3 regions of the Mesorhizobium sp. L-2-11 genome follow, and region 1 is predicted to be linked to each of the others. Evidence: predicted binding sites of a transcription regulator. Region 1 holds the regulator's gene; each other region holds the start of a gene.
What was found. The regulator HrcA, encoded in region 1, represses chaperone genes, less so after heat shock. The targets are predictions, from matches to a motif close to GTTAGCACTCNCNNNNNGNGAGTGCTAAC.

Region 1 (10,409 bases):
CGGGCGGGAAATGCCAACCCGCAATAATATCCATTAGACGAACGGCTGAGCGATGCCGCAACGCATGGCCGCTTGCGCGATATGCGATCGGAGCCGAAAGATTCTCACAGAGCTTGTCGAAATCGCGCGAGGCCGCGCGACATACGGTCGGCTCGCAACGATGCGGCCGTCGAAAATGGAGAAGACCATGCGATATATGCTTTTGATCTACGCGAACGAAGCCGGGATGGCGGCAGCGCCGGCGGATGCGGTGACCCAGATGTCGAGCGCCTATGTCAGCTACACGGAAGCGTTGAAGAAATCCGGCGCCTGGCTCGCCGGCGACCGGCTGAAGCCGACCCAATCCGCCACTTCGGTGCGGGTAGCCGACGGCAAGACCAACGTGCTCGATGGCCCCTATGCCGACACCAAGGAACAGCTTGGCGGTTTCTACATGATCGAGGCGGAGGACGTCGACGCGGCGATTGCCTGGGCGGCGCGCTGCCCGGGTGCCAGCACCGGCACCGTGGAGGTGCGGCCGATCTGGGAACTGACCATGTGATGTCGGAACAGCCCGACACCGCGCGGGCGGCGGCGGAAGCGGCCGCCCGGCAAAGCTACGGCAAGCTGGTCGCCTATCTGGCCGCGCGTACGCGCGACGTGGCCGGCGCCGAGGACGCGCTGGCCGACGCCTTTGCGGCGGCGCTGGAGCGCTGGCCGCAAACCGGCGTGCCGCAGAAGCCAGAAGCCTGGCTGCTAGCGGTGGCGCGCCGACGCCGCGTCGACGCGATCCGGCGGCGGCTGACCAGCGAGGCAGGCCGCGACCATCTCAGGCTGATCGCCGAGGAGATCGAGGCCCGCATGCCCGATGAAGACCTGCCCGACGAGCGGCTGCGGCTGATGTTTGCCTGCGCCCATCCGGCGATCGAAGCCGGCATACGCGCGCCGCTGATCCTGCAGACCATTCTGGGCTTCGACGCAGCGACGATCGCCTCGGCCTTCCTCGTGTCGCCGGCAACGATGGGCCAGCGCCTGGTGCGCGCCAAAAGCCGCATCCGCGAGACCGGCATCCCATTCCGGGTGCCTGAAAGAACCGAGCTCGGCGAGCGGTTGGATGCGGTGCTGGAAGCGATCTACGCCGCGTTTGCCGAAGGCTGGTCCGACCCGGCCGGCACCGAAACGCGGCGTCGAAATCTCGCGACCGAAGGCATCTGGCTAGGCCGGCTGGTGACGTCGCTGATGCCGGAAGAGCCGGAAGCGCTCGGCCTGCTGGCGCTGATGCTGTTTGCCGAGGCGCGGCGTGCGGCGCGGCGCAACGCAGCCGGAGACTATGTGCCATTGGCCGAGCAGGAGCTTGCGCTGTGGGACGGCGCCTTGATCGACGAAGCGGAGACGTTGCTGAAGTGCGCCGCGACCAAGGGCGTTGTCGGCCGCTACCAGCTCGAGGCAGCCGTGCAATCCGCCCATACGGCAACCCGGCTGAGCGGCCGGACTGACTGGGCCGCGATCAAACAGCTCTATGATGCGCTGTCGGTGATTGCCGGCTCGCCGGTTGTATCGATCAACCGCGCGGTGGCCATCGCCGAGGCCGACGGCGCCGCGGCGGGATTGAGCGCACTTGACGAGCTTGGCGACGACAAGCGGCTGCATGATTATCAGCCTTACTGGGCCGCCCGCGCGGGCCTCCTGGCCAGGCTCGGCAAAACTCGGGAAGCGGCCGAGGCCTACAACCGGGCGATCGGTCTCGAACGGGATCCAGCCGTGCGCCGGTTCCTGCAGGAACGGCGGGCAGGGCTCGCAGCCGAAGAATGAGGTCCGGAAAAGGCCGGGGTCAGACATGATCCGATGTTTTGGGGTCTAGGGCCGAGCGCTGGCGCCGCCCCTCATTGCCCTGCCGGGCATTTCTCCCCGTAAACGGGGAGAAAGAGGCTGGTCGCGGTGTCGGCACTTTTTTCTGCAACGATTTTCTGCAACGCTGGCGATTGGCGAAGCCGTCAAAATGAGAGCGCCCCTCGCCCACGTTTACGGGGAGAGGATGCCAGCAGGCAGGTGAGGGGCAGCGCCGGCTTCGACAATTAGCGGGCGATACGGAAGCGTAGGAAAACCGCAACCGCAGGCCGGCACAAATACCAATATGCCCTAAGCCCCCAGCCCTTCGAACAGGATCGTCGACAGATAGCGTTCGGCGAAGGACGGAATAACGACCACCAGGTTCTTGCCCTCATTCTCCGGCCGCGAGCCGACGACGATCGCCGCCTGCAGGGCAGCGCCCGACGAGATGCCGACCGGCACGCCTTCGAGGCGGGCGACGAGCCGCGCATTGGCGACCGAATCCTCGTTGGAGACCTTGACGATCTCGTCATAGATGGTCGTGTCGAGGATCTTCGGCGCGAAGCCGGCGCCGATGCCCTGGATCTTGTGTGGGCCGGGCTGGCCGCCCGACAGCACCGGCGAGGCTTCCGGCTCGACGGCGACGACATGCACGGAGGGCTTACGCTGCTTCAGCACCTGGCCGACCCCGGTGATGGTGCCGCCGGTGCCGATGCCGGCGACGAAGATGTCGACTTCGCCATGAGTGTCGTTCCAGATTTCCTCGGCAGTGGTGCGGCGGTGAATTTCCGGATTGGCGGGATTTTCGAACTGCTGCGGAATGATGGCGTCGGGCAGCGTCGCAGCCAACTCGTCGGCCTTGGCGATGGCGCCTTTCATGCCTTTCGGCCCTTCGGTCAGCACCAGCTCGGCGCCGAGCAGCGCCAGCATCTTGCGGCGTTCGACCGACATGGTTTCCGGCATGGTCAGGATCAGCTTGTAGCCCTTGGCAGCGGCGGCAAAGGCGAGCGCGATGCCGGTGTTGCCCGAGGTCGGCTCGATCAGCGTGGTCCTGCCGGGCGCAATCCTGCCCGATGCCTCCAGCGCCTCGATCATCGAGACACCGATGCGATCCTTGACCGAGCCGATCGGGTTGAAGAATTCGAGCTTGGCCAGCAGATTGGCGACGATACCCTTTTCATTGGCGAATTTGTCGAGCCGCACCAGCGGCGTGTCGCCAATCGTCTCGGTGATCGAATTGTAGATGCGGCCGCGGCCGGGCATGTGCGCGGTGGTGGCGGGCTTGTTCATTGGTTTCGCTCCCAAGAGTTAGGCGGGCAAGAGTCAGACGGGCAAGAGTCAGGCAGCTAAGTCTCGACCAGGCAGGATAAAGCCTTCGGCCGCGCAAGCTAGTCTGCCGTTTGAAAATATCCGAGTGGGTCGAATGCTGAAAACACCCTCGCCCCCCGGGAAAAGCATTCAGCCGAGGCCAAAACTGGCTATTGCCGGGCGGCGATCGCAGCCGCAGCTCCAACCATGAAACCGGCGGCGGTGCGGTTCAGCGCCCTCAGCGCGCTCGGCGACTTCAGGAACCCGCGCGCTTTGGCCGCCAGCGCCAGATAGGGCACCAGCACCATCAGGAGCACGACGAGCGTCAGACCGACGAGGATGCCGTAGTCGGCTAGCGTAATGGTCTTCAGATCGACGATGGTCGGCGTGATGGCGAGATAGAAGATCATTGTCTTCGGATTGCCGAGCGTAACGGCGAGGCCGGCAATAAAGCTCGACACCAGCCCGCCCCTGCCTTTCTTCGCCTGCACGGTTTCGGGCGTGATGCCGCTCGTCCAGAAGCGCCAGCCAAGGAACGCGAGATAGGCGACGCCCAGCCATTTAATCGCCAGGAAGGCCATGCCGAAGGTCTGTGCGACGAGAGCGAGGCCAAGCACCACGGCGGTGAGATAGATGAGATCGCCGAGCATCAGCCCGAAGGACATGGCGAGCGCCGAGCGAAAGCCGGATCCGAGCGCACGCGCAATAAGCGCGGTCAACCCCGGGCCAGGGATGGCGGCGGCGATGCCGAGCGCCGCGCTATAAGCGAGGAATCCGGTGAGGGTCATGGTTTCGGCCTTAGCGCATGAAGACTGAACCTTGTCGCACAAAGGCGGGCAGGCGTGTACTCCCTGAGAGTCGGATTCGATTGCACCACGCCGCCGGCCGGGCGAACTCACCGATCAAGTTCCGCTTTGAGTGGTTCGCCACGGAGAGTTGAAGCAAATCGACCGTTTTGGTCGTCGCCTCAATTTCCGGCCGCGTAGAAATCGTCGTCGAGGCGCTTTTCCAGCGCGACGAGATCGGCCGGCAGCGGCAGGCCCATGGCGCGCATTTCCCTCAGCTTTTCGCGCAGCTGCTCCTGCACTTCATGCTGATCCTCGGGCTGGTTGATCATCTGCTCGAGCAACAGGCTGATCTGAGCCTTGAATGATTCCAGCGCCATTTTTTTCTCCTTGAGGTTGCCTTAAGCGTGTCGCGCTGGAAGGGTTTCGTGCGACGCGCTTCGGTTTTTTTGGGCGACATGCATTATCGCAGCATGCGGGAAATAAGCTGCGCGGTATAGTCGACCATCGGCACGATGCGTGCATAGTTCAGCCGGGTCGGGCCGATGACGCCGAGCGCGCCGATGACGCGGGCGTCCTTGTCGCGATAGGGCGCCACGACCAGCGACGAGCCCGACAGCGAAAACAGCTTGTTTTCCGAGCCGATGAAGATGCGCACCCCGGAGCCTTCCTCGGCGAGGTCGAGAAGCTGGATCAGCCCGTCCTGCGTCTCCAGATCCTCGAACAAATGCCGCAGCAACTCGATGTCGGCCTGGGCGGTGACATTTTCCAGCAGATTGGCGCGGCCGCGCACGATGAGACGCGCAGGCAAGCCGCTCTCGGCGCCTGCCCAAACCGCAAGGCCCTTCTCGACCAATTCCTGCGACAGCGTGTCGAGGGCGGCCTTGGTTTCTTCCTTGATGCGGGCGATCTCGACCCGCGCCTCGGCCAGCGTGCGACCGCGGATATGGGCGTTGAGGAAATTCGAGGCTTCGTGCAGTTGCGAGACAGTGATGCCGGCAGGCAGGTCGACAACACGGTTTTCGACATCGCCGTTCTGCGACACAAGCACGGCCAGCGCCTTGTTCGGTTCGAGCTGGATGAATTCGATATGCTTGAGCGCCACCTCGTTCTTGGCGGCAAGCACGAGGCCGGCGCCGCGCGACATGCCGGACAGCATCTGGCTGGCCTCGGTGAGCATGTGCTCCAGCGTCGCACCAGAGCCGGAGGCGCGCACCTGCGCCTCGATGGCGCGGCGCTCCTCGTCGGAGAGATCGCCAAGCTCCATAAAGGCATCAACGAAGAAGCGCAGGCCGGCCTGGGTCGGCAATCGGCCGGCTGAGATATGCGGCGCGTAGATCAGGCCGAGATGCTCGAGATCGCTCATCACATTGCGGATGGTGGCCGGCGAAAGCGAAGACGGCAGGATACGCGACAGGCTGCGCGAGCCGACCGGCTCGCCGTCCTTCAGATAGGAATCGACAATGCGCCGAAAGATATCGCGCGAGCGCATGTCGAGTGATTGAAGGGCGGGCGATTGAAGCGCGGGTGACTGGAGCGCTGCCGCCGATTGGGAACTGGGATCGACTGCCTTGGTCATTTCGAGCCAAATACCTCCGGCCCAAAGATATAGACTTCGGCCGCGCCCGCGCAACTGGTCCATTTTCCTTTGCGCCTCTCGTCGCGTGCGGCTACAAGCCGGCCACGAATCCTAAAATGACAGGAAAGAAGCCTGAATGCGCCCTTCCAAACGCCAATTCGACGAAATGCGCGCCATCTCCTTTGAGCGCGGCGTCTCCAAGCACGCGGAAGGCTCGTGCCTGGTGAAGTTCGGCGACACCCACGTGCTTTGCACCGCCAGCCTCGAGGAAAAGGTGCCGGGCTGGATGCGCAATTCCGGCAAGGGCTGGGTGACGGCGGAATACGGCATGCTGCCGCGCTCGACCGGAGAGCGCATGCGCCGCGAGGCTTCGGCCGGCAAGCAAGGCGGCCGCACACTGGAAATCCAGAGGCTGATCGGCCGTTCGCTGCGTGCAGTGGTCGATCTGCAGGCGCTGGGTGAGCAGCAGATCACCGTCGACTGCGACGTGATCCAGGCCGATGGCGGCACGCGCACCGCCTCGATCACCGGCGGCTGGGTGGCGCTTTACGACTGCCTGCGCTGGATGGAAGCCCGGCAGATGGCCAGTGTCGCCAAGGTGCTGAAGGACCATGTCGCGGCTGTCTCCTGCGGCATCCACGACGGCCAGCCTGTCATCGACCTCGACTATCTCGAGGATTCATCGGCCGGCACCGACGCCAATTTCGTCATGACCGGCAAGGGCGGCATCGTCGAGATACAAGGCACGGCCGAGGGCGAGCCTTTCTCGGAAGAGCAATTTGCGGCGCTGATGGATTTGGCCAAGAAAGGTATTACGCGACTGGTCAGCCTGCAGCAGATGGCTGTAGCTTAACCCGGTCATGACCCCCTCCGCTATCCTCGAATCAGCGCTGTACGTCACCGACCTCGATGTTGCGGAAAAATTCTACACCGATGTGCTTGGGCTCGATCTGCTGGGCAAGGTCGACGGCAGGCATCTTTTCTTCCGTTGCGGGGACGGCGTGCTGCTTATCTTCAACGCCGAGGCGACCAAGGTGCCGCCGGCGCCCGATGCCAGGCTGAAAGTGCCGCCGCACGGCACGGTCGGCGACGGCCATCTCTGCTTTGCGGCGAGCGCGGACGAGATCGTGCGCTGGAGAGCGCATCTTGAGCGCAAGAAAATCGCCATCGAAAGCGAGTTCGAATGGCCGCAGGGTGGCCGCTCGATCTATATTCGCGACCCCTCCGGCAATTCGATCGAATTCGCAGAACCAAGAATCTGGGGCATCTGATGCATTCGCTTGATGGACATGAGATCGTTGTCGCCAGCCACAATGCCGGCAAATTGCGCGAATTCGCCGATCTGATGGCGCCGTTCGGAATAGAAGCGAAGTCGGCCAAGGACTATGGCCTGCCGGAGCCGGACGAGACCGGCACCACCTTCGAGGAGAACGCCTATATCAAAGCTGTTGCCGCCGCCAAGGCGACGGGTCTGCCGGCATTGTCGGACGATTCCGGCCTGTGTGTCGATGCGCTAAGCGGAGCGCCCGGCGTCTACACCGCCAACTGGGCCGAGGCGCCGGACGGGTCCCGCGACTTCGGCATGGCGATGCAGCGAGCCGAAGTGGCGTTGCAGGAAGTCGGCGCGGTTGATCCTGCGCAGCGCAAGGGTCGCTTCGTCGCCGTCATCTGCCTGGCCTTTCCCGACGGCGCGGCCGAATATTTCCGCGGTGAGGTCGGGGGCACGCTGATATGGCCGCCGCGCGGCGAACTCGGCTTCGGCTACGACCCGGTGTTCGTGCCGGACGGTTTCGAAAAGACCTTCGGCGAGATGACCGCAGAGGAGAAACATGGCTGGAAGCCTGGCCAGCCGACGGCATTGTCGCATCGGGCTCGCGCCTTCCAGAAATTCGCGCTGGCCAGACTGGATTTGGCGCGATCGACCGTGAAATGACCATGCTGCTCGACCGCAGCCCCGGTTTCGGCGTCTACGTTCACTGGCCGTTCTGCGCGGCCAAGTGCCCCTATTGCGACTTCAACAGCCATGTCCGCCACCAGCCGGTCGATCAGGAGCGGTTTGCACGCGCCTTCGAGACCGAGCTTGCGACGATGCGCAACCGCACCGGACCGCGCGAGGTGACCAGCATTTTTCTCGGCGGCGGCACGCCATCGCTGATGAAGCCGCAAACCGTGGCGACGGTGCTGGACGCGGTGGCGAAGAACTGGACAGTGCCCGCCGGCATCGAGGTGACGCTGGAAGCCAACCCGTCTTCGGTCGAGGCCGAGCGCTTTCGCGGCTACCGGGCGGCAGGCGTCAACCGGGTGTCGCTCGGCGTGCAGGCGCTGAACGACAAGGATCTGCGCTTCCTCGGCCGACTGCACAGTGTCGATGAAGCGCTGCATGCAATCGGTCTGGCGCGTGAGATTTTCCCGCGGCTGTCGTTCGACCTGATCTACGCACGGCCCGGCCAGACAGCGGAAGCGTGGCAGGCGGAGCTCGAGCAGGCGATCGGCCACGCCGCCGACCACCTGTCGCTCTACCAGCTGACCATCGAGGAAGGCACGCCGTTCCACGCACTGCATGCGGCCAGGAAATTCGCTATCCCCGACAATGACCATGCCGCCGATCTCTACGCGTTGACGCAGGAGATCACCGCGGCGCATGGGCTGCCGGCCTACGAGATTTCCAACCACGCCAGATCAGGCGCCGAAAGCCGGCACAATCTCACCTATTGGCGCTATGGCGAATATGTCGGCGTCGGTCCCGGCGCGCATGGCCGCTTCGTCGAAAACGGCCGACGCGTGGTGACGATCGCCGAAAGAATGCCGGAAACCTGGGCCAATCTGGTCGAGGCCAAGGGCCATGGCGTCACCGGCGGCGAGATCTTGACGCGCTCGGAAGAGGCAGACGAGTTCCTGTTGATGGGGCTGAGGCTGGCCGAGGGCATCGACCTCTCACGCTACGAAGCGTTTTCCGGCCGCGGCCTGTCGACGGCGCGGCTGTCGGTGCTGCAGGGCGAGGGACTGGTGGCGCCGATCGGCAACGCCCGCCTGCGCGCCACGCCGGCCGGCATGATCGTGCTCGACGCGGTGGTGGCGGATTTGGCGCGGTAAAGCATCGGATCAGGAGCCGCTGGCGCGCCTATTTCAGGCTGAATACCTCGATCGTCTCGGCGCGCCCTTTGACCTCGTGATAGCCGCAGGACCTGAAATAATGTCTGCCTTCAGGCCAGTGCTCGACGAATTGGGCGCTGACCAACAGCGGCTTGTCCAGTTTTCGCGTCAATCCCTCAATACGAAAGGCCAAATTCACGGCATCGCCCAGCGCGGTGTTGATGCCTTTGCCCATGGCGCCGATAGCAACTTCACCGACATGAAGGCCAATGCGGCAGTCGAGTACGATGTCGTGTTGTTCCCTGACCAGTACTCGGGTCGGCGACGTAGCCGCGTCTTCCGCAGCGCGCAGCGCCTGGGCAGCCTGAACCGCACAGACACAGACATCCGCTGCGGTCCCGTGCCAATAAGCAAATACACAATCACCGATGAATTTGTCGATCGAGGCACCGTAGTGCTTCAAGATCACATTGCAGTCCATATACCACTCGGCCAGGAGGGCGGCCACCTGTTCCGGCGATAGCCTTGCGCTAATTCCGGTAAACCCCTTCAAATCAGCAACGAACAGGGTGGCCGGCCGGCTCTTGGGGGCTGCCGGCTTGCCCCATTGCGTTTTTGTGTTCGCCGCTGGCGAATCCAGATCGGGGGCAGTCGTGCCCTGTTCGAAAAGAAAAATCGATCTGCCGAACTGGACGCGATCGCCGGTGTGCAGCACACGCGCGGTTGTCAGCGCCACGTCATTCACATAGCTGCCATTGGCACTGCCGACATCAACAACCCAGTAGTTCGCGCCGTCGCGCCGGATCGTTGCATGCTGGCGCGAAACTTCCCCGTCTGCCAGGCGTATGGTGGCATTTTCGCCACGACCAATCAGGTTGAAATCTCCCAGCTCATAGGCCTCTCTGTTGCTCAGTTCGGTTAAAATTGCCGACATAGTCCTCTCCCGTACGCTCAATCGCGCACGCAGGACCAATACTAACACGGAGCGTTGCGAACAGAGACTGGCGGTCCATCATACAAAAGGAGTTGGTGAAGACGTCCTCTTCGTCTGCAGCCAGAACCGCTTGCGCAGGTCTGGTGCGTCTGCTGGAGCGCGCCTCGTAGTATCTGGCGAATAATGCGGCCGAGCGTTTCCCCATGCTTTTGAGAGAAGTGTCTCGGGCCAATCGCCAGGGTTGCGGTAGTCAGGCGTCGTGCCTGGGGCGGCGCTTGGCGTGATCTTTCTCGGCGTCCGCCTCACCGTCGCGAGCCGGCTTGGCCTCACCCTTGTCGCGGCGGGCGCGGTATCGATCGCTTGTCGGATGTGGGGACGCTCCGTTGCGGGAGCTTTTCGTTTCAAGGCGGGTGATGAAAATGTCGAAGCGATTGGGCATCGTCTGGTCAGTGCTCCATCGTGCTGCCGGTGCCGGTCGAGGGCTCGATTTCCAGCTTGGTTGCCTTTGACCGACGGCGCTTCCGCGGCTTTTCAGCCAAGCCGGCGCCGGCTTTGGCAGGCAGACTCTTGTCCGTTCGCGCGGCAAAGCGCTTGCGGCCTGCATAGTAAGGTTCGAAAACGTCCTGTATCTTGAGGCTGTCCATCCTGCTCCTCCCGAGATCAGGCATAAATCCGCCGGGCACGGTTTCGTTCCGTACTGTGGCGAAGGCATGACGGCCGCGTCACTCCGGCATGGGTTTTGCAACCCGGCGTGAGCCGTGCCAAACAGGGCCGAATGCATTCAAGGTCAGAGCCTGACGGGGGACACAAGTGACCGGCGAGTCGGCAAAACGCAGCTACGTGATCGGCCAGACCGAGATATCGGCCCGGCCGCTCGAGCCGGCGCTCTACCTGGTGGCGA
Region 2 (10,409 bases), on a different replicon from region 1:
CGGTATACAGGGCCAAGACGCTGGGGGCGGGCTCCATTCAGTTTTTCAGCGCAAACGACGATGAAGCTGCTGCAAGGCGCCATGCTCTTGAACGCGATCTGCCATCTGCGCTGACCAATGACCAGCTTTGGCTCGCATTTCAACCATTTCTCGACCTCGGGAGCGATCGCATCCGAGGTTTTGAAGCGCTTCTGCGGTGGCAGCATCCGACCCTTGGCCCGATCTCTCCGTCGGAGTTCATACCCATCGCTGAAGAAACGGGTTTGATTCACTCCATCGGACACTGGGTCGTCAAAACGGCTTGTTTGGCAGCGGCGCGCTGGCCGCGCGACTTGCGGGTCTCCGTCAACTTGTCGGTGGTGCAGCTTAAGAACAAGGCCTTGCTTGATGGAATTGTAGTGGCCTTGGCTGAAGCCGGGTTGGAGCCCCGAAGACTCGAGGTCGAGATCACAGAAACTGTGCTGATTTCGAATTTTGAAGAAACGATTTCATTATTACAATCGTTAATTTCGCTATCCGTCACAGTTGCTCTTGACGATTTTGGCACCGGCTATTCATCACTGACTTATCTTCGTAAATTGCCTCTTTCGCGCCTCAAGATCGACCGATCTTTTGTCCAGGATATGCTCACCGATGCGGACTGTGCCGCGATTGTAAGATCCTTGGTTGAGTTGGCGCATGAGCTTCGAATTGAGGTAACAGCCGAAGGCGTAGAAACTCCCGAACAGCTCGACTATCTGCGATGCGTCAGATGTGATGAAGCTCAAGGCTATTTAATCGGAAAGCCTGTCCGGATAAGCGAAATTCCTGGCATTGCCGCGGAGCCGGTGGGTCAGGAGCTAGGTACTTGAATAGCAGGACCGGCACTTTTGCGGCGATGGTCTGGTTGTCTCGTATCTCGACGGTCACGTTGCCTTGCTCAGGCAGGCTGAAGGCCGCAAGTCCTGTGCAAGCACTGCGAATAGCCCTGTGACGAAGCATCCGATCGAGGTGATCACGTCGGCCGAGCAGCGCCGGCGGTGGTCTCGGAGGCAAAGGAGCGGCTGGTCGCAGCGACGTTTGAGGCTGACGATAGTCTAAGTCTAGTGTTTCGGAGATCGCGCGATCGACCGGCATTCATATGCGCCAGACTTTTCCGGAGAGGTCGGAGCCGCATCCTGGTGGTGGGTCAACGCCGGAGGATACAAAAATTATTCGTCCGCAATGGTCGCAACGATGTCGATTTTTTTGCCACCTGATGAGCCGCTCTTGCAGCAGTTCGGCCTGCTGGCCTACCGGGGAGCATCACACCGCTGCTTTCCCCCTTGAACCGTCATTGCCCTGACAACACATTTTGCAATCGTCGGCGGGTGCGATGAGGCGCCTGTTAACGCAAACTAGAGCGGGATGAGATTTATGGGAGTCGTGGGATTCCCAAATCAGCGATGATCTGATTCAACCTTGCTGCTGGGCAGGAGGCCAGCATTGATGGTTGGATATTCAATGGACCTGCGCGAACGGGTTGTTGCGGCGGTCAAGGTTGAAGGGCTTTCGCGGCGCGCGGCGGCTGCTCGATTTGGCGTCAGCTACAGCGCGGCGATCGAGTGGCTGAAGCGGGTGGAACAGACGGGGAGCGTGGCGCCCCGCCAAGTGGGCGGCTACAAGCCGAAGAAGATATCGGGAGCGTGGCGCGACTGGCTTGTCGAGCGCTGCCGGGAGAAGGACTTCACCTTGCGCGGGCTTGTGGCCGAACTTGGCGAGCGTGGCCTGAAGGTTGACTACCGCTCGGTGTGGGAGTTCGTGCACGCCGAGAAGCTGTCTCACAAAAAAAGACGCTGATCGCCGCCGAGCAAGATCGTCCCGATGTTGCGCGCCGACGGAGGCAATGGGTTCTGTATCAGGACCGGATCGACCCCGCCCGCCTGGTGTTCATCGACGAGACCTGGACCAAGACCAACATGGCCCCGCTCAGGGGTTGGGCACCGGTCGGACAGCGGATCAAGGCCAAAGTTCCCAATGGCCACTGGAAGACAATGACCTTTCTGGCTGCGCTGCGTCATGATCGCGTCGAAGCGCCCTGGCTCATCGACGGGCCGATCAACGGCGAGAGGTTCCTCCTCTATGTCGAGAAGGTTCTCGTGCCCACTCTCCAGCCGGGCGACATCGTTGTGATGGACAATCTCGGCAGCCACAAAGGCAAGGCCGTGCGTCGCGCCATCCGAAAGGCCGGCGCGAGGCTCTTCTTCCTGCCGAAATACTCGCCTGACCTCAATCCGATCGAACAGCTCTTCGCCAAGCTCAAGCACTGGCTGCGAAAGGCCGCAAAGCGCACCGTTGAAACGGTCTGCAACGCCATCGGCCAGATTCTCAACCGCGTCACACCGCTCGAGTGCTCAAATTACTTCGCAAACTCAGGCTATGACCGCAGGTAATCTCATCCCGCTCTAGCGGTTCAGCAGGATGGGGAGGAACGAATGAGCCCGGAGGCTTTCAGTAGCCCACTTTTCGTGAAACGTGCAGCATACATCGTGCAGGAGATTGCCAGTCTTGCCGACGCTATCGATTTCCTAAACGAATGGCCAGAAGATCGGAGAGACCTGGCTCACGATGCCGCCCTCAGGGCGTGCTATGAGGCACACGCTGGGCGAGAACTTGTTAGCGCAGCGCGCAACGCCTTTCTCGGTTTTGCGAAACAGGCCGCCATATTGGAAGATGCAACCTCCGCCATGCAGTGGCTCGCAGCCTGCAAGTCGGGCAGTGGAAAAGTGCGCGCGTAGGCCGTCGGCGACGCAAGTGAGGCTGGCGCAGGGCACGTCGAGAGGGCCTTGCGTAGAGATTTCACGATCGCAGCGGGAACCACGCTCGGCTCGGGAAGAAGACGAGCTGAGCCTATTGCCGCATAGCCGCCTTGGGGCGCGGAGATGACCGGCTTATGCAGATTTGAGAGGCGGGTCGTTGTTCAGGTTAGCCGCCATAGCTCAGAGCGCATCGTGTTCGATGTTAGTGATGCAGCCGCTATCCTGCTGCGCGATCTTCATGATCAGACCGAGCAACGGAAGGCAGCGATGGACGCCTGTCTGCAGGATTGCGTGGTGAGGCCCTTCCACTAGCTCTTCGAAAAGCTTTCGTGGCAGCCGCACTTGAAGCAAAGATGCTGCGCAGCGATTAGCCCCTGCACGGGATCTCCGCCTGACATCGTCGACCGCAAGCGCCAGCTCGAAGCGGGTTTTCCGCTTAAGCGTTTTGTTCAAGTTTTGGCCGTAGATATCTCGCCAGACGGGTGATCATCCTGCCTGGGGGAAGTGCATGTTGAAAGTCTACACTTGCATTGCGACGCAGCATGATCTGCGTCTGGTCGCGCTAGCGGCCTTTATCTGCGCCCTGGCTTCCTTCACGGCCGTGAACCTCCTCCACCATGTCGGGCGCAGTGAAAGCGAGATGCGACGGATCTGGCTAGCCGTCGCCGCGGTCGCCACCGGCTTCGGCATCTGGGCGACGCATTTCATAGCTATGTTGGCCTTCCAGCCCGCCGTACCGAGCGGCTACAACATCGCCTTGACGATCATGTCGTTGCTGGCCGCGATCGCTTTGACCGGCACGGGTCTCACGATCGGCATCTCGCCACGCGTTCCACATGGACGCTGGCTCGGCGGTGCGATCGTCGGAGGCGGCATCGCGGTGATGCACTACACTGGCATGGCCGCATTCGAGATCGCGGGCCGCGTCGTGTGGGATCTGCCGCTCGTCGCCGCGTCAATCATTCTTGGCGGGCTGTTCGGCGCGGCCGCATTGCCGGTTGCCCTTCACGCCAACACGGTCAAGTGGAAGTCGCTCGGCGCCCTCGTGTTGACGGTAGCGATTTGCTGCCACCATTTCACGGCGATGGCCGCGGCTGCAATCATGCCAGACCCGCGCATTGTCATTTCCGCAACGGCGTTGCCTGCGGACTGGATGGCGGCTGGCGTAGCCATCGTTTCGATCCTCATCATCCTTTTGGCCATCATCGGCCTCGCCCTCGATGTGCGCGATCTCCGTCGCGCCGGGGAGGCTGCGCGTATGCAGGAGCTGGCCGACGCGGCCGTCGAGGGGCTGATCGTTTGTAACGAAACCGAGATCGTGGCAGCCAATCGCAGTTTCGCCGCGCTTGCCTGCGTCGACGGCTCTCAGCCAGCCGGCCGCCCGCTCGCGTCCTTCTTTCCCACGGTTTCCCAAGGCGAGTTCACGGGCACTGCACAAACGCCGCTGGAGGTGGGGCTATGCGCGACGGACGGCAGTACGGTCCCGGTTGAGCTGATCCGGCACAGCATGCTCTATGCCGGCAAGCAACACCAGGTTCTTGCCGTGCGCGATATCCGCGGGCGCAAGCGGGCGGAGGAGGAAATTCATTTCCTTGCCCACCACGATCCCTTGACCAAGCTTCCAAACCGCACGAGCTTCAACGAAAAGCTGGAGGCCGAGTTTGCGACGCATCGCGGCGCTGAGCGGTGCCTTGCCGTCCTCTTCCTCGATCTCGACCGCTTCAAGGAGATCAACGACCTCTTCGGCCATCTCGTCGGAGACGCCGTGCTGCAGTGCGTGGCCGAGAAGATCCGAGGCGTCCTTAAGCCCGGGCAGATGGTTGCGCGCCTGGGCGGCGACGAGTTCGCTGTGATTGTTCCCGGTCTGCCGAGCGCGGGCTATGCGACGCGCACTGCTGAGGCCATCCTGGACGCATTCAACGACACAGGCGGCAACCTGCCCGCCGGCGTCACCATCGGCACCAGCCTTGGCATCGCTGTATTCCCGAACGATGCACCCGATCGGGAGACGCTTTTGAGCCATGCCGATGCTGCGCTCTATGAGGCCAAAATGCAGGGGCGTGGCCTTTATTGCGTTTTTGAGCCGGCCATGGGTGAGCATCTGCGCGATCGCCGTCAGTTCGAGCACGACATCCGTCACGCGATCTCGCGCAAGGAACTCCGCCTCGTCTATCAACCGCAGGCGCAACTCGTGTCCAACGAGGTCTTCGGTTTCGAAGCGCTGCTCCGGTGGGATCATCCTGAACGCGGCGCCGTTCCGCCGGCGGTGTTCATCCCGATCGCTGAAGAGTGTGGCGCCATTCTGAAGATCGGTGAATGGGTGCTCCGGACCGCCTGCGCCGAAGCGGCAAGCTGGCAACAACCGCTGGCAATCAGCGTCAACGTTTCGGCTATGCAACTCCACGGCGGAAATTTATCCGAGCTGGTCGGGGCAGTGCTGAAAGAAACCGGTCTCGATCCGTCCCGCCTCGAGCTGGAAATTACCGAAACCTGCCTGATCAAGGATATCGGGCGGGCGCTCGCTGTCTTGCGTCAGCTCAAAAGCCTTGGGGTTCAAATCGCCATGGATGATTTTGGCACCGGATACTCGTCGCTATCGAATCTGCGGGCATTCCCGTTTGACAAGATCAAAGTCGATCAGTCTCTAGTGCGGGCGGTGGATACCAGCGATGAGGCGGCTGCCGTCATGCGTGCGGTCTTTGGCCTCGCTCGGGGCCTCAAGCTCCCGGTCCTGGCCGAGGGCGTTGAAACGGACGCGGAGCTGACCTTCCTGCGGCAAGAAGCCTGCGATGCGATCCAGGGTTACCTACTTGGCCGACCCTGCCCGATTTCCGACTTCGCTCAGCACACGATCGGCAATGGTAGGGCCGCCGCTTCCCGGCGGCTGGGGAACCACGAACTGCGCGTGATCAAGAACAGCGCGGCCTAAGCGCGTAAGCGGGTCGCACGTTGGTGGTGATAAGCTCTGGCTCCCCGGGCCGTCATTGACGCGTTGCGCTGCGCCAAGCGTGGTTCATAGTCACTGCTGTGCTGATCGAAGGCTCCGCGCCTCCGCCGGTTGCTCAGCCCGCACCACACGGCGTAACAGAAATGCTCTGATCCCTGAAAACTGGATCGTTCGAAAGCGGAGTTTTCCGCGGTAACATCCCTTGGCTGGGAGGAGCGGAAGACGATGAAGGCATCGAAGTTCTCGGACGCGCAGAAGGCGTTCATTCTGAAGCAGGGGTCGGACGGAATTCCCGTCGCGGAGATCTGTCGTCGGGCGGGGATCAGCCAGGCGACGTACTTCAACTGGAAGAAGAAATACGACGGACTGCTGCCGACCAAGATGAAGCGGCTGAAGCAGCTTGAGGACGAGAACGGCAAGCTCAGGAAGCTGGTGGCCGATCTGTCCTTGGACAAGGAGATGCTGCAGGACGTCATTCGCCGAAAACTGTGAGGCCTGGTCGCAAACGCGAGCTGGTGGCGGAGACGTGTGATGAGTGGAACGTTTCGATCCGACGGGCATGCCGGGTTCTGGAGTTCGACACGTCGACCTATCACTACAAGTCCCGCCGCCGCGCGTGTGAAGGCGAAGCTGCGGGAAGGCCGGGAGGAAGCCGTCGGCCCGAACGACGAAAGTTTCGTCCAAAGCAGCGAGTGCCGCATCGACATCCTCGGGACGGAAGCCCACGCGCTTCGCGGGCGGCGGATCGGTGGTGCCGTGGCTGCTGGCGGCGGGTGCATGGACATGCGGATAGTTGCGCCGTGACAGCCGGTGGAAGACCAAGCCGAGCGCCACCAAAATTGTCGAGTTCAGCGCCACCGGCACCAGCGGGAACAGGAAGCCGAAGCTGAGCACGGCCGGTCCGCCGAGCACGGCCGTCAGCGCCGCGGCACCGCCCGGCGGATCCAGGCTACGCGTGAATGACATGGCAGCGATTGCCAGCGCCACAGCGAGGCCCGACGCGTTCACCGGGTCCTGCACGAAAAGCGCAACCGTCACGCCGACCAGTGCCGAGATCGAATTGCCGCCGATGATAGACCAGGGCTGCGCGAGCGGGCTTGACGGCACGGCAAAGAGCAGGACGGCGGAGGCGCCCATCGGGGCCACGAGCAGCGCCACATGTGGCCCGCCGCGCCATGGCGATCCCCCTGATCACGCCGGTCAACGCAATACTGATCGTGGCCCCGATGCAGGCGAGCAGCCGCTCGCGCAGCGTCGCGCTCTTGTCAGGGCGATGACGATTTCAAGAGAAAGTAGCGGCGAGAAGTCCCCCAGTAGGCGAGCAAGCCGACTCCGCTACTGCGGCCGCCGCTGACCTGCACGGCCACGCACAGACGCATCGGCGCAGCGAATCTTCCGCCTATACGAGGAGCGGAGTTTGACAATGAATAGACGTCGGCGGAAGCCTGTATTCCCGCAGGCCCGGATGTCACGCCATTCTTGTGGCGGACGCCGTGATCACGTCTGAACAAGCAGCGTGTGTCGCCGCCCGTTCACCCTCATTTAGGCGAACAACTCCTTGCAACCGGTCTTCATCATCCAGTTCGCCCGATCGAGATGGCTTCTCGCGGCTCTCCGCGCGCGTTGCGGCTCTTCCGCCGGATTGATGCCGAGGATGACCTGCGCCATCTCCTCATAGCTGGCATCGTCGGCGGACGCATCCAGAAACCTCATGTAGGTCGTGAAGTGCTCCTTGTCGTACGCGGTCAGGCTGTCCGACCAAGGGACTTCATCTTTAAGACCTGATTCAACGTCTGGGTATTTCATCACGATATCGAGCTCCGTAAGCAACTGGTCGAAGATCTCGCTTCGATAGGCTACCCGAACCCGAGGGAATATCGCCTCAACACGACGTTCCCGATCATGCTCTGCAAGTGCCTGCCGAAGCGATGAGCGCTCCTTTTGGCGATGCAACCCGAGGTTAGGGATGAATTGCAAAAGGCTCAAGACTGTTCGGCTGGCCGTCGATTCCGGCCGACTGCTCGGCCGTTAATTTCACATAATTTCACATTTTTTAACACAGACGAAAGTCGGCCCAGAACTTACGCCGAAACGCTCGCTTAGGCAGTTGGATGCACCGTAACGGGGGCAGGCTTCCGCGCCGATTCCACATCTTTTGCCCTCCGGTCCGTCCCCCCGCCCGTCTTGACTAAGTACGAACCTACAGCCTATCTCACGATCATCTTAGCACTCCCCAATAGCGAGTGCTAACCACCCTCCGGCAACGGAGAACCTTTCAACCTGCGCACCAGGGATAGTAAAAATGGCACAGTCGAATTTGCGGCCGCTTCATGACCGCGTGGTCGTTCGCCGAGTCGAATCCGAATCCAAGACCGCCGGCGGGATCATCATACCCGACACGGCAAAGGAAAAGCCGCAGGAAGGCGAGATCATCGCCGTCGGTTCCGGCGCCCGCGACGAAGCCGGCAAGCTCGTTCCGCTGGACGTCAAGGCCGGCGACCGCATCCTGTTCGGCAAGTGGTCGGGCACCGAAGTCAAGCTCAATGGCGAAGACCTTCTGATCATGAAGGAAGCCGACATCATGGGCATCATCGGCTAACACGCCGCTGCCTTTCATCCGTACCATCCAATCTGAATTTCGGGCGAAATGCCCAGGAGTACAAAATGGCTGCCAAAGACGTAAAATTCTCCCGTGACGCCCGCGAGCGCATGCTGCGCGGTGTCAACATCCTCGCCGACGCGGTGAAGGTGACGCTCGGCCCCAAGGGCCGCAACGTCGTTATCGACAAGTCGTTCGGCGCCCCGCGCATCACCAAGGACGGCGTCACCGTCGCCAAGGAAATCGAGCTTGAAGACAAGTTCGAAAACATGGGCGCACAGATGGTCCGCGAAGTTGCTTCGAAGACCAACGACATCGCCGGTGACGGCACCACGACCGCAACCGTTCTGGCGCAGTCGATCGTCCAGGAAGGCCACAAGGCTGTTGCCGCCGGCATGAACCCGATGGACCTGAAGCGCGGCATCGACCTCGCGGTTAGCGACGTCGTCTCGACGCTGATCAAGAACGCCACGAAGATCAAGACCTCGGAAGAGGTTGCCCAGGTCGGCACAATCGCCGGCAATGGCGACGAGTCGGTCGGCAAGATGATCGCGGAAGCGATGCAGAAGGTCGGCAACGAAGGCGTCATCACGGTTGAGGAAGCCAAGACCGCCGAGACGGAACTCGAAGTCGTCGAAGGCATGCAGTTCGACCGCGGCTATCTCTCGCCCTACTTCGTCACCAACGCCGACAAGATGGTTGCCGATCTCGAGGACGCCTACATCCTGCTGCACGAGAAGAAGCTCTCCAACCTGCAGGCGATGCTGCCGGTTCTCGAAGCCGTCGTGCAGACCTCGAAGCCGCTGCTCATCATCTCGGAAGACGTCGAAGGCGAGGCCCTGGCCACGCTGGTCGTCAACAAGCTGCGTGGCGGTCTGAAGATCGCCGCCGTCAAGGCGCCGGGCTTCGGTGATCGCCGCAAGGCCATGCTGGAAGACATCGCCATCCTCACCGGTGGCCAGGTCATCTCGGAAGACCTCGGCATCAAGCTCGAGAACGTCGGCCTTGACATGCTCGGCCGCGCCAAGAAGGTGTCGATCTCCAAGGAGAACACCACCATCGTAGACGGTGCCGGCAAGAAGGAAGAGATCCAGGGCCGCGTCGCCCAGATCAAGCAGCAGATCGAGGAGACCACCTCGGACTACGACAAGGAGAAGCTGCAGGAGCGTCTCGCCAAGCTCGCGGGCGGCGTTGCGGTGATCCGCGTCGGCGGCGCGACGGAAGTCGAAGTCAAGGAAAAGAAGGACCGCGTTGACGATGCGCTGAACGCGACACGCGCAGCCGTCGAAGAAGGCATCGTTCCCGGCGGCGGCGTTGCCCTGCTGCGCGCTTCGCTGAGCATCAACGCTGTCGGCGCAAACTCCGACCAGACCGCTGGCATCAGCATCGTGCGTCGTGCGCTGCAGGCTCCGGCCCGCCAGATCGCGGCCAACGCCGGCGCGGAAGCCTCGATCGTTGCCGGCAAGATCCTCGACAACAAGGGCGCGACCTTCGGCTACAACGCCCAGACCGGCGAATATGGCGACATGATCGCCATGGGTATCGTCGACCCGGTCAAGGTCGTTCGCACGGCCTTGCAGGATGCGGCCTCGGTCGCCGGCCTGCTGGTCACCACCGAAGCCATGATCGCCGAGGCTCCGAAGAAGGAGTCGGCTGGCGGCGGCATGCCTGGCGGCATGGGCGGCGGCGGCATGGGCGGCGGCGGCTTCTGAGGTCCACGCAACTCAACAATCTCGGAAAGGGCGGCAAGCAATGCCGCCCTTTCTTCGTGTCCATTGCGCCGGTTGTCGGCGACCCGCAAGCCGGGGTAGATGCCCGCCAAGGGTTATGCTTATGTTTGGACGGATACTGCCTTTTTTCCTGGGGCTGGCCTTACTGTTGGGCAGCGGCTGCGCGCACAGCGATGATGGTACGGTGATTATTCCGAGATCGCTTGATGCCAGGCGATTCTTTGACAAAGAGCCGCCACGCCTGCAGCAGCAACAGATCGAAACCAGCGTGTTTCCGGTTGCGCCACAGGAGCCGGAGAGGCTCGAACCGCGCCGTTCGGCAAGTCAAAAGACATCAAAGAGAGTCGTATGGCGGG
Region 3 (10,409 bases), 900 kb from region 1:
GCCGCTCGGAACGCGTGCCATGTTGCGTGCGCTGTAAAACTTTCAGGATTGACGTGAGATTGGCGATCCGCTCGCTGGCGCTTTTCTCGACAGCTTTCAGCCGGGCGACCTCCGCCTCAGATGCTGCGATCCGAGCGTCGGCGACTGCGATCCGGGCCTCGCTTGCAGCCTGCTCGCGAGCCATGGAAAGGATCATCGCCTTCAGCGCATCAACGTCGTCGGGAAGGGCAAGACCCGGTAGAACCATGGCAAGCAACAGAGCACAAAAACAGCCGCTTTCCCAACCGTTCCAGCCGCATGATTCATCTTGCCGCAGGCCGGTTTCAGCCCGTCGATAACGGCCGCCTGACCCTGGCCGGACGAATCTTTTTCCAGTCCAGTCCGGCCAGAAGCGCCATCAACTGGGCGTGGTCGAGACGCATGCGCGCGGCCGATATCCCCGGCCAGCAGAAGCTGTGATCTTCCAGAGTCTTCGAATAAAGACAAACCCCGCTGCCGTCCCACCACACGATGCGAACCCGGTCCGCACGCTTCGAACGGAATACGTGAAGTGCCCCCGAGAATGGGTCCAGGCCGCCATCCCTGACCAGCGCCATCAAAGATGCCGCGCCCTTGCGGAAGTCGACCGGCTGGCACGACACGTAAACCACCACACCGGAAGCGATCATGCCTTACGAACCGCGCGGATGATCCTCGCCAGGCGATCGGGATCGACATCGCCGCCGGCGCGCACCACTGCGTCGCCAATGACGATTTCCACCGTGTCGCTGCCCACCGCTTCAAAGCGCGTGAACTTCGCCGGCTTGCTCGCTCCCTCCGTCAGTGGCGCAACCATGCCCGACGAAAGCGCCTTGCGGCGCCACGCATAGAGCTGCGAGGGGTCCAGCCCCTCGGAACGCGCAACCGCCGAGACATTGCCCCCTGGCGAGAACGCTTCGGCGACAAGCCGTGCCTTCTCTTCGTCCGACCGATGGCGCGGCTTGCGTCGGGACGGCACAGGCTCCGCCGTCAAAATCTCGAATGTTCGATGATGGCTCATACTGTCGCTCATAGGATTCTCCGCATGATTCATGCTGAAAATGAGCGATCAACCGCCTGCACGCTACGTGGGGACGCCTACGCGCTTACGTTGCTGCCGCGTTCGACGCTTATCTCGACCAATCGTAGTGAGCCACAGCGAGTCACCATGAGCGGAGGCCTGAGAAGGTCGACTGTTGCAATCCGCTGTGGATCGGAAGTCCTTTGTGTACCCGTTTTTGCAGCACCGTGATGTTCAGTGCCCTGTACGAGCAATGCCCGCGTTTCCGGATCACGAGGGGTATTTGCAGCGCTCGAAACGCCGCTTTGGTTCAGTGCGAACACGAGGAATGGTCGGCATGTTCACTTCTATAGGGGGAGATGGCCACCTTACTCTGCTCCGTGAACCCTGGGACGTCATCGCGCTTTCGGCAGGCGTTCAACGAATACGAATCCTAGGTGTTAAGGACATCCCATGGCATTCAATATTGCGATCTATCTGAATCGTATCGGCCTTGCTCGAGTGCCGACAACGGTCGACGGTCTTGTTGCCCTTCAGCAGGCTCAAATGCGCGCGATTCCCTTTGAAAACATCGATGTGCTGTTGGGTGATATACCCAATCTGACTGAGAATTCGATCTGGGCCAAACTGATCAATGCCCGGCGAGGGGGGTATTGCTTCGAATTGAACAAGTTGTTTGGCTTGGCGCTCGAAGCACTCGGTTTCACGATCCAGCCCATCCTTTGCAGAGTGCGTATGGGTGCTGCGGAGGGTGGGCCACGCACACACCAGGCATTCATCTTAACCATCGAGGGCGTCGACTGGCTCGCCGACGCTGGCTTCGGTGGTCCAGCACCGATTGCACCGCTACGGATCGATACAGAGGAACTGCAAACAGCTGGCCGTGACGTGTTTCGCCTGCGAGCTGACTCCGCCAGCGGAGAACTCGTCGTTGAACGCAAGAACGGGAATGAATGGTTCCCTCTTTATGGTTTCGATCGAGCCACCGCCTTGCCCTCAGATTTTGAGGGCGCCAACTTCATCTGCGCTCGCTGGGACCGTTCGCCGTTTCCATCCAGCCTCATGATGAGCGTGCTGACAGCCGAAGGGCCTGCGAACTTGTTCAACAAGGATTTCAGCTTGATTCGGAACCAAATTGAGGAAACAGAAACCCTCAAAACGAAGAGCGAACTGCAGCGAGTCTTGTCCGATGTTTTTCGGCTGCACCTTCCTCGGTCCACGATTGATTCGTTGTGGGAAAAGCTTGGGTCGCGTGGACGGGTATAGGAAAGAAGGCCGTCAAGCCTTGCACTGCGGCGGTTTTCAGCAGTCGGATTTGCCCTTTTTGCAGGCACCGTGTGTGGCATCACTCGAAGCCCCATACGTAAATGACCCTGCTCGCTTAAGACCGCTCACCAGCCGTCAGCGGTGGCAGCCAATCGGCAGCTCTAACCATGATCTCCGAATTGGAAAGGTGAGCGTCGGTTACGGTGTCGCCACAAGCGATCAAGCATACCAGTCGACCCAGCATCAGGCTGCGCTGCCGTGTCCACCGCGCGCTACTAGCGCTCACCAGATCGGCTGGATGAGAACCTTCCATGCCCGGTCGGAGACCTATCGCGCGGCGCAAGCATGCATCACCGATGCGCACACCCGGCATCCACATTCTCGATTTTGGGGCAATGGAACGACCGCGTCATCCGATGGGCAGTTCTTTCGCGCGAGCGACCGAGCGGCGAAGCGCGGCGACGTCAATCTGCACTATGGCAGCGAGCCGGGCTCGAAGTTCTATAGCCATCTGTCAGATCAGTACGGCTACTTCAGCATCCTGCCGATCAGCCCGACCGAAAGCGAGGCAGCCTATGTGCTCGATGGGCTGTTCGACCAGGACACGATCCTCGACATCCAGGAACACTTCACCGATACGGGCGGCGCGAGCGATCACGTCTTCGGGCTGTTTGCCCTGATCGGCAAACGCTTCGCGCCGCGACTACGCAACCTCAAGGACCGGAAGTTCCGCACGTTCTCCGAAGCGATGAGCGCTCCTTTTGGCGATGCAACCCGAGGTTAGGGATGAATTGCAAAAGGCTCAAGACTGTTCGGCTGGCCGTCGATTCCGGCCGACTGCTCGGCCGTTAATTTCACATAATTTCACATTCCAAATAAGACACAAAAGTCGGCCCAAAGCTTACGGCCGAAACGCGCGTAGGCAGTGGGATTGCGCCGTAAATGGGGGTCCGGCTTCCGCGCCGATTCCACATCTTTTGCCCTCCGGTCCGTCCCCCCGCCCGTCTTGACTAAGTACGAACCTACAGCCTATCTCACGATCATCTTAGCACTCCCCAATAGCGAGTGCTAACCACCCTCCGGCAACGGAGAACCTTTCAACCTGCGCACCAGGGATAGTAAAAATGGCACAGTCGAATTTGCGGCCGCTTCATGACCGCGTGGTCGTTCGCCGAGTCGAATCCGAATCCAAGACCGCCGGCGGGATCATCATACCCGACACGGCAAAGGAAAAGCCGCAGGAAGGCGAGATCATCGCCGTCGGTTCCGGCGCCCGCGACGAAGCCGGCAAGCTCGTTCCGCTGGACGTCAAGGCCGGCGACCGCATCCTGTTCGGCAAGTGGTCGGGCACCGAAGTCAAGCTCAATGGCGAAGACCTTCTGATCATGAAGGAAGCCGACATCATGGGCATCATCGGCTAACACGCCGCTGCCTTTCATCCGTACCATCCAATCTGAATTTCGGGCGAAATGCCCAGGAGTACAAAATGGCTGCCAAAGACGTAAAATTCTCCCGTGACGCCCGCGAGCGCATGCTGCGCGGTGTCAACATCCTCGCCGACGCGGTGAAGGTGACGCTCGGCCCCAAGGGCCGCAACGTCGTTATCGACAAGTCGTTCGGCGCCCCGCGCATCACCAAGGACGGCGTCACCGTCGCCAAGGAAATCGAGCTTGAAGACAAGTTCGAAAACATGGGCGCACAGATGGTCCGCGAAGTTGCTTCGAAGACCAACGACATCGCCGGTGACGGCACCACGACCGCAACCGTTCTGGCGCAGTCGATCGTCCAGGAAGGCCACAAGGCTGTTGCCGCCGGCATGAACCCGATGGACCTGAAGCGCGGCATCGACCTCGCGGTTAGCGACGTCGTCTCGACGCTGATCAAGAACGCCACGAAGATCAAGACCTCGGAAGAGGTTGCCCAGGTCGGCACAATCGCCGGCAATGGCGACGAGTCGGTCGGCAAGATGATCGCGGAAGCGATGCAGAAGGTCGGCAACGAAGGCGTCATCACGGTTGAGGAAGCCAAGACCGCCGAGACGGAACTCGAAGTCGTCGAAGGCATGCAGTTCGACCGCGGCTATCTCTCGCCCTACTTCGTCACCAACGCCGACAAGATGGTTGCCGATCTCGAGGACGCCTACATCCTGCTGCACGAGAAGAAGCTCTCCAACCTGCAGGCGATGCTGCCGGTTCTCGAAGCCGTCGTGCAGACCTCGAAGCCGCTGCTCATCATCTCGGAAGACGTCGAAGGCGAGGCCCTGGCCACGCTGGTCGTCAACAAGCTGCGTGGCGGTCTGAAGATCGCCGCCGTCAAGGCGCCGGGCTTCGGTGATCGCCGCAAGGCCATGCTGGAAGACATCGCCATCCTCACCGGTGGCCAGGTCATCTCGGAAGACCTCGGCATCAAGCTCGAGAACGTCGGCCTTGACATGCTCGGCCGCGCCAAGAAGGTGTCGATCTCCAAGGAGAACACCACCATCGTAGACGGTGCCGGCAAGAAGGAAGAGATCCAGGGCCGCGTCGCCCAGATCAAGCAGCAGATCGAGGAGACCACCTCGGACTACGACAAGGAGAAGCTGCAGGAGCGTCTCGCCAAGCTCGCGGGCGGCGTTGCGGTGATCCGCGTCGGCGGCGCGACGGAAGTCGAAGTCAAGGAAAAGAAGGACCGCGTTGACGATGCGCTGAACGCGACACGCGCAGCCGTCGAAGAAGGCATCGTTCCCGGCGGCGGCGTTGCCCTGCTGCGCGCTTCGCTGAGCATCAACGCTGTCGGCGCAAACTCCGACCAGACCGCTGGCATCAGCATCGTGCGTCGTGCGCTGCAGGCTCCGGCCCGCCAGATCGCGGCCAACGCCGGCGCGGAAGCCTCGATCGTTGCCGGCAAGATCCTTGAGAACAAGGGCGCGACCTTCGGTTTCAACGCCCAGACCGGCGAATATGGCGACATGATCGCCATGGGCATCGTCGATCCGGTCAAGGTCGTGCGCACGGCTCTCCAGGACGCGGCCTCGGTCGCCGGCCTGCTGGTCACCACCGAAGCCATGATCGCGGAGGCTCCGAAGAAGGAGTCGGCTGGCGGCGGCGGCATGCCTGGCGGCATGGGCGGCGGCGGCATGGGCGGCATGGGCGGCATGGATTTCTAATCTAGCCTCTATCAGCTTTCGGATACCGAGAGGGCGGCACCGACGCCGCCCCCTTTTTTTGGGACGGAGCCGGTCGGAAAAGGTTTGGGCTCGCGTGATATTATCGTGCGCGCGCCTACACGGCCACACTACATCGTCGCAGTGGAGCTTTCGGGTGGCGTACTGAACAAACATGGCTTTGTGCGCGACTATCAAGACTTAGCAGCGCTTAAGCCACTACATCGATGGCACGTTCGACCATGGCGGTAGGTTTTCGATATGCCTGGTATGAGCGGCCGTGGAAGCCGCTCAAAGAATGATACCGCAGTGCTGTTGCCAACGTCGGCGATTTCGATGATCGACTCCGCCTATGCCAGCTCTTCACGAGCTCTATCCGCGCTTGCCTGTTATGGAGCGAAAGCCTTAGCGCGACTCGTGATTGAGGCTGTCATTGCTATGGGCTAATCAGTCGGGAAGCTGCGCTTGCAATGACCGAGGGCCGGAACGATCTCGTCCGATCATCTGGCACAAGTTGTGCTTATTAGTACGTTGCGAAGCTAGTAACTTAACCATGAAGGGGGACGACGGTTTGACCGTGACACAGTCGCTGACGAGACGTCTCAAAAATCCCGAGCTATTTGACGATCTGGCCGGTGTGCCTGGTCGGAAGGCGGAGCAATCCACGAGGCGTTTTTCGGTGTTCAATCCCTCAACGGGCGAGCTGTTGGCTGAGCTTCCAGATATGGATGTCCGGGACGTTTCCAAGGCAATCGATAAGGCTGAAGCTGCGCAGGAACATTGGGCGGCGCTCACCGCGCGCGAGCGCTCCGACATCTTATGGGAATGGCACCAACTGATCCTCGACCACAGCGAGGATCTTGCAGCCATTTTGACGGCTGAAATGGGTAAGCCGCTTGCAGAGGCGAAGTCTGAAATCGCCCATGCCGCAGCCTACCTCCAATGGTATGCCGAGGAGGCCAATCGCATCTATGGCGAGACGATTTCGCCGCCTTCTAACGACAGGCGTATGCTGGTAATCAAACAGCCGATCGGTGTTGTCGGCGCCATTACTCCTTGGAATTTTCCCGCCTCGATGGTGGCTCGCAAGATTTCGCCTGCGCTTGCTGCCGGCTGCGCGATTGTTCTGAAACCCGCGGAGCAAACACCGCTTGTCGCGGGTGCTATGTTCACGCTTGCCCGGATGGCAGGTTTTCCCGATGGCGTTCTAAACTTGATCTACGCATCGGAAGGCGATGCGGTTGGGCGTGAACTTTGCTCGAACCCGAAGGTCCGCAAGATCAGCTTCACTGGGTCGACCGAGGTCGGGCGGCTGCTCATGCGGGAGTGTTCGGATCAGATCAAAAGAACCAGCTTCGAACTTGGTGGTAACGCTCCTTTCATTGTTTTTGATGATGCAGACGTCGACGCTGCCGTCGATGGTGCGCTACAGGCAAAGTTTCGGAATGCAGGCCAGACCTGCGTTTCAGCCAATCGGCTTTACGTACAGTCCAGCGTGTATAATGAATTCTGCGACAAATTCACCAAGCGCGTCAGTGCATTGCGCGTCGGTGACGGTTTCGAGCCAGAAGTTGCGATCGGTCCCCTGATCGATAAGTGCGCGCTTGCAAAGATTGAAGATCATATTCGCGATGCTGTGCGGCAGGGTGGGAAGATCCGTTGCGGTGGCAACCGTATCGGCGAATCGGGAACCTTCTTCGAGCCCACGGTGATCACCGACGTCGAAAGGTCAATGCGGGTCGCTCAGGAAGAAACCTTCGGACCGCTGGCTCCCATAATCCGCTTCAACGATCCCGACCAGGTGGTGCGCGAGGCGAATGACACGATTTACGGTCTTGCAGCCTACTTCTACGCTTCCAATCTAAAGCGCGTGTGGCGCGTGGCTGAAGCCCTCGAATACGGAATGGTCGGCATCAATACGGGACGCATGTCATCCGAGGCCGCACCCTTTGGCGGAATGAAGCAATCAGGGATCGGTCGTGAGGGGTCGCGCCACGGCCTCGAGGATTATCTCGAAATGAAGTACCTGTGCATGGGTGGGCTATAATCCCACAGCATCCGCGTCCCATTGACTTCGCCCTGATAATCCGCCGCGGCCATCGATGGAATGGTGGCCTTCGATCAAGGCCCAGCGTAAAACCTTGATGCTGTCATCCTTGCCTTCGGCCGCGTTCACCGATCCCTGATTGACACGTGCTTGCCATGTGCCGCTTCAATCCGCCGGGAGTGGTTTGTCCTGTCTCGGCCGCGACAGATCAGGGTGCTGGTGCGCAAAATCTCCGTCCATCCGACAGCCGGCGAGCCTTCGATCACAGTTCTACCGTCTGGTCGAATGGCGGCATCTTAAGCCTTATTGCAGTCCTAGCTTCCTCTTCAGTTCCGCGTTCTCTGTGCGTAGGCGTTCCGCGAGCAGGCTCTTCAATCGCTTGTTTTCTTTCTCGAGGGCGACCAGGTCCTTCAGATCGTCGCCATCGGATCTAGGCGCCGCGGCCTTCTTCCAGTGATAATAGGTCTGTTCCGATATACCCGCCTGCTTTACGGCGCTCTTGAGAGTGGTGCCGCCGCTGATCGACGTCTCGACCTGAGCGAGCATTTGGGCGCGCTCTTTTCCGGAGTAGACCTTCCGGGCGCTCCGCACGGCCGCTGCTGTTGCTGTTGCTTCCGCCGGGGACGCCGCATTGGCGCCATTCTTGCGACCAGGATCAGTCTTGGCCTTCCGCGAAGGTTGGGTTTTCTTCTTCGTTTCCGGCGTCCTTCCTTTGGGAGCGTGTTCGGTTGCAGCTTCTACTGATTCAGCTTCTAGGGGATTTGCCATGAGATACTCCGCTCGCGGTTTGTGGGCGTGTTCAGCATCAAGGGCTATGACATTAGAGTCAATCAGCCGACGATTTGGCAGATCCATATCTTTGAGCTCCCTTGTTGTGTCGGCTATAGCCGCGGAGAGATCGACATCGCTCCAGATGGAATGGCCCCGTTTTTGATAATTGCGCTTTTGTTTGACCTCCACAGTGAACGGTCGGGTCTGCCGCCTCATAGTTTCTTCCTTGTTAGAACGAATTGCACAGGAGGTCGCGGCTGACGATAAATGAACAACTGGCGCTTCCTCTGTTGCGCCGAGCTATATGGATGAGATAGCCCGAGAGCAAGCGGCACTTGCGGTGTGCATTGACAAATGCTCGGGCCACGTCGCTGGCTGGCCGCAGCTTTGTTTTCATATCGATGCGTTTGCAGAGCTGGAACAGCGGCTCGCGCGTCGCAACGCCATCGAGCACGTTTTGAAGGGGTGGATCTGAAGGCATCCGGTTTCTGCTGGGCGCACGCCAGCGGCTCGCGGAATATTGTCCGCGATGGCTCGATCAGGTGGTTGCGAGCTTGTCAGCGGATCTAAAGCGGGGGTAGGGGGTACATGTAACGACACATCACGACACAGTCGGCTAGTCGGAGCGTCTGATCGACGTGGCCGGCAAGGCGGGTCATGCTGTCGTGACGCAAGTGGGCGTCGACGGGTCAGGTTTTCATTTAGCGTTTCAATTGAATTCGGAAATGAAAGTCCCCCTAGCTTTCCAGTTGGATAGGCCTCGCCGGAAGTCATGATCGTCTCGTCCCAGTGAAGGTCGCAATCATTCGTGATTGCGACCTTCGCTAGCCAGCTCCGGCCAATCATTGCGGGAGGATATGCAATACAGGTCGAGGCGTTGTCGGCGTTTCGGCGGGTAAGACGGGATAGGCGACCTCCGGTACTTTTCCGGTCAGCGAATTAAGGAAGGCAACGAGCAGGTCGACTTCTTTTTCCGTCAATTCTTGGCCGAGCTGGGTGGTCCCCATAATGGCGACGGCCTGTTTCAGATCCCAAACCTTGCCCGAATGAAAGTATGGCGCGGTGAGTGCTACGTTGCGCAACGGCGCCACGCGGAAAACATAGGAATCGTCGGCTTCATGGGTCACGGCAAATCGGCCTTTGTCGTTTTCCGGCAGGACATCGGGGTTGGGCTTTTCAACGAGGCCGAATGGGGAATAGCCCTCCCCACCCACGTTGATACCGCCGTGGCAGGACGAGCAGCCTTTGTCCATGAAAAGCGTCAGGCCCTGTTTCTGTTCGGAAGTCATAGCGGCGTCATCGCCGTTGAGGAAGGCATCGAAGGGCGCCGGTGTGACCAGTGTCGCCTCAAAGGCTTCGATTGCCTTGGCGACGTTTTCGAAGGTGACGCGATCGGCTTCGCCCGGGAAAGCTGAATTGAACCACTCGACATATTGCGGCATCGACTTGAGCGTGGCGATGAGTTGACCTGGTGTGTTGGCCATTTCGACAACGGCTTGGATCGGTGCCTTGGCCTGAACCTTCAGGTCTTCAGCACGACCATCCCAGAACTGCGCTATGTTGAAGACAGCGTTCAGTACCGTCGGCGCGTTGCGCGGTCCCTTCTGCCAACCATGGCCGATCGAGCTTTCTTGATTGTCGTCGCCCCCGGTGGCCAAGTTGTGGCACGAATTGCACGACAAGACGCCTGACGCCGAGACGCGTGGATCGAAGAACATTGCCTTGCCTAGGGCTATCTTCTCCGGTGTGATCGGGTTGTTGGCGACTGTCGGCGTGATGGATGGTAGAGGCTTGAAGGTGGCCCGTGCTGTTTCTCTGAGGTATACGGGGATCGTTTGCGCAGCAAAAGCGATGGCCGGCAACGCGACAGCCACCGTAGTGAATAGGATTTTCACAAGTGATCTCCCTGCGTTTTGCACGGAAGCCATTGTTGATATGCGGTTCGTGAACGCCTTGCGCTAAAGGCGGCAATCCTCTTTGAATAAAATCGATTCTGACGCGGACCTGACATATTGTCTTCCTTCGTTGCATTGCGCGATATCACCCACGATGAACGCCAGTCGGTATCTCCTGTCGCCTCTCGAGAAGCATCAAAAGTCGTGCCAACTGAGCAGAAGGAACCTCCGGGGATTTTCTGGTCATCA

Region 2: groES (co-chaperone GroES) is a predicted target of HrcA. The motif match lies at 7,947-7,975, and genes of this name have one in related genera.
Region 3: groES (co-chaperone GroES) is a predicted target of HrcA. The motif match lies at 3,350-3,378, and genes of this name have one in related genera.

The regions. Positions count from the first base shown of each region.
Region 1 is NZ_AP023257.1:685,116-695,524, forward strand. Features, by position in the region: gene JG739_RS03235 (YciI family protein) at 188-541, shown strand; gene JG739_RS03240 (RNA polymerase sigma factor) at 541-1,791, shown strand; gene cysK (cysteine synthase A) at 2,119-3,099, opposite strand; gene JG739_RS03250 (LysE family translocator) at 3,288-3,905, opposite strand; gene JG739_RS03255 (hypothetical protein) at 4,085-4,282, opposite strand; gene hrcA (heat-inducible transcriptional repressor HrcA) at 4,366-5,481, opposite strand; gene rph (ribonuclease PH) at 5,618-6,334, shown strand; gene JG739_RS03270 (VOC family protein) at 6,342-6,752, shown strand; gene rdgB (RdgB/HAM1 family non-canonical purine NTP pyrophosphatase) at 6,752-7,414, shown strand; gene hemW (radical SAM family heme chaperone HemW) at 7,411-8,574, shown strand; gene JG739_RS03285 (adenylate/guanylate cyclase domain-containing protein) at 8,603-9,508, opposite strand; gene JG739_RS03290 (hypothetical protein) at 9,759-9,947, opposite strand; gene JG739_RS03295 (hypothetical protein) at 9,955-10,152, opposite strand; gene rsmI (16S rRNA (cytidine(1402)-2'-O)-methyltransferase) at 10,319-10,409, shown strand, end outside.
Region 2 is NZ_AP023259.1:137,248-147,656, forward strand. Features, by position in the region: gene JG739_RS33430 (putative bifunctional diguanylate cyclase/phosphodiesterase) at 1-851, shown strand, start outside; one part of gene JG739_RS33435 (IS630 family transposase) at 1,468-1,804, shown strand; one part of gene JG739_RS33435 (IS630 family transposase) at 1,804-2,411, shown strand; gene JG739_RS33440 (DUF982 domain-containing protein) at 2,454-2,756, shown strand; gene JG739_RS33445 (bifunctional diguanylate cyclase/phosphodiesterase) at 3,286-5,706, shown strand; partial or broken gene JG739_RS33450 (transposase) at 5,950-6,335, shown strand; partial or broken gene JG739_RS33455 (HPP family protein) at 6,316-6,901, opposite strand; gene JG739_RS33460 (DNA -binding domain-containing protein) at 7,267-7,530, opposite strand; gene groES (co-chaperone GroES) at 8,027-8,323, shown strand; gene groL (chaperonin GroEL) at 8,389-10,035, shown strand; gene JG739_RS33475 (hypothetical protein) at 10,157-10,409, shown strand, end outside.
Region 3 is NZ_AP023257.1:6,440,441-6,450,849, reverse strand. Features, by position in the region: gene tnpC (IS66 family transposase) at 1-247, opposite strand, end outside; gene tnpB (IS66 family insertion sequence element accessory protein TnpB) at 324-668, opposite strand; gene JG739_RS30625 (transposase) at 665-1,051, opposite strand; gene JG739_RS30620 (arylamine N-acetyltransferase family protein) at 1,493-2,305, shown strand; partial or broken gene JG739_RS30615 (Tn3 family transposase) at 2,574-3,065, shown strand; gene groES (co-chaperone GroES) at 3,430-3,726, shown strand; gene groL (chaperonin GroEL) at 3,792-5,450, shown strand; gene JG739_RS30595 (NAD-dependent succinate-semialdehyde dehydrogenase) at 6,001-7,494, shown strand; gene JG739_RS30590 (transposase) at 7,798-8,481, opposite strand; gene JG739_RS30585 (cytochrome-c peroxidase) at 9,108-10,193, opposite strand.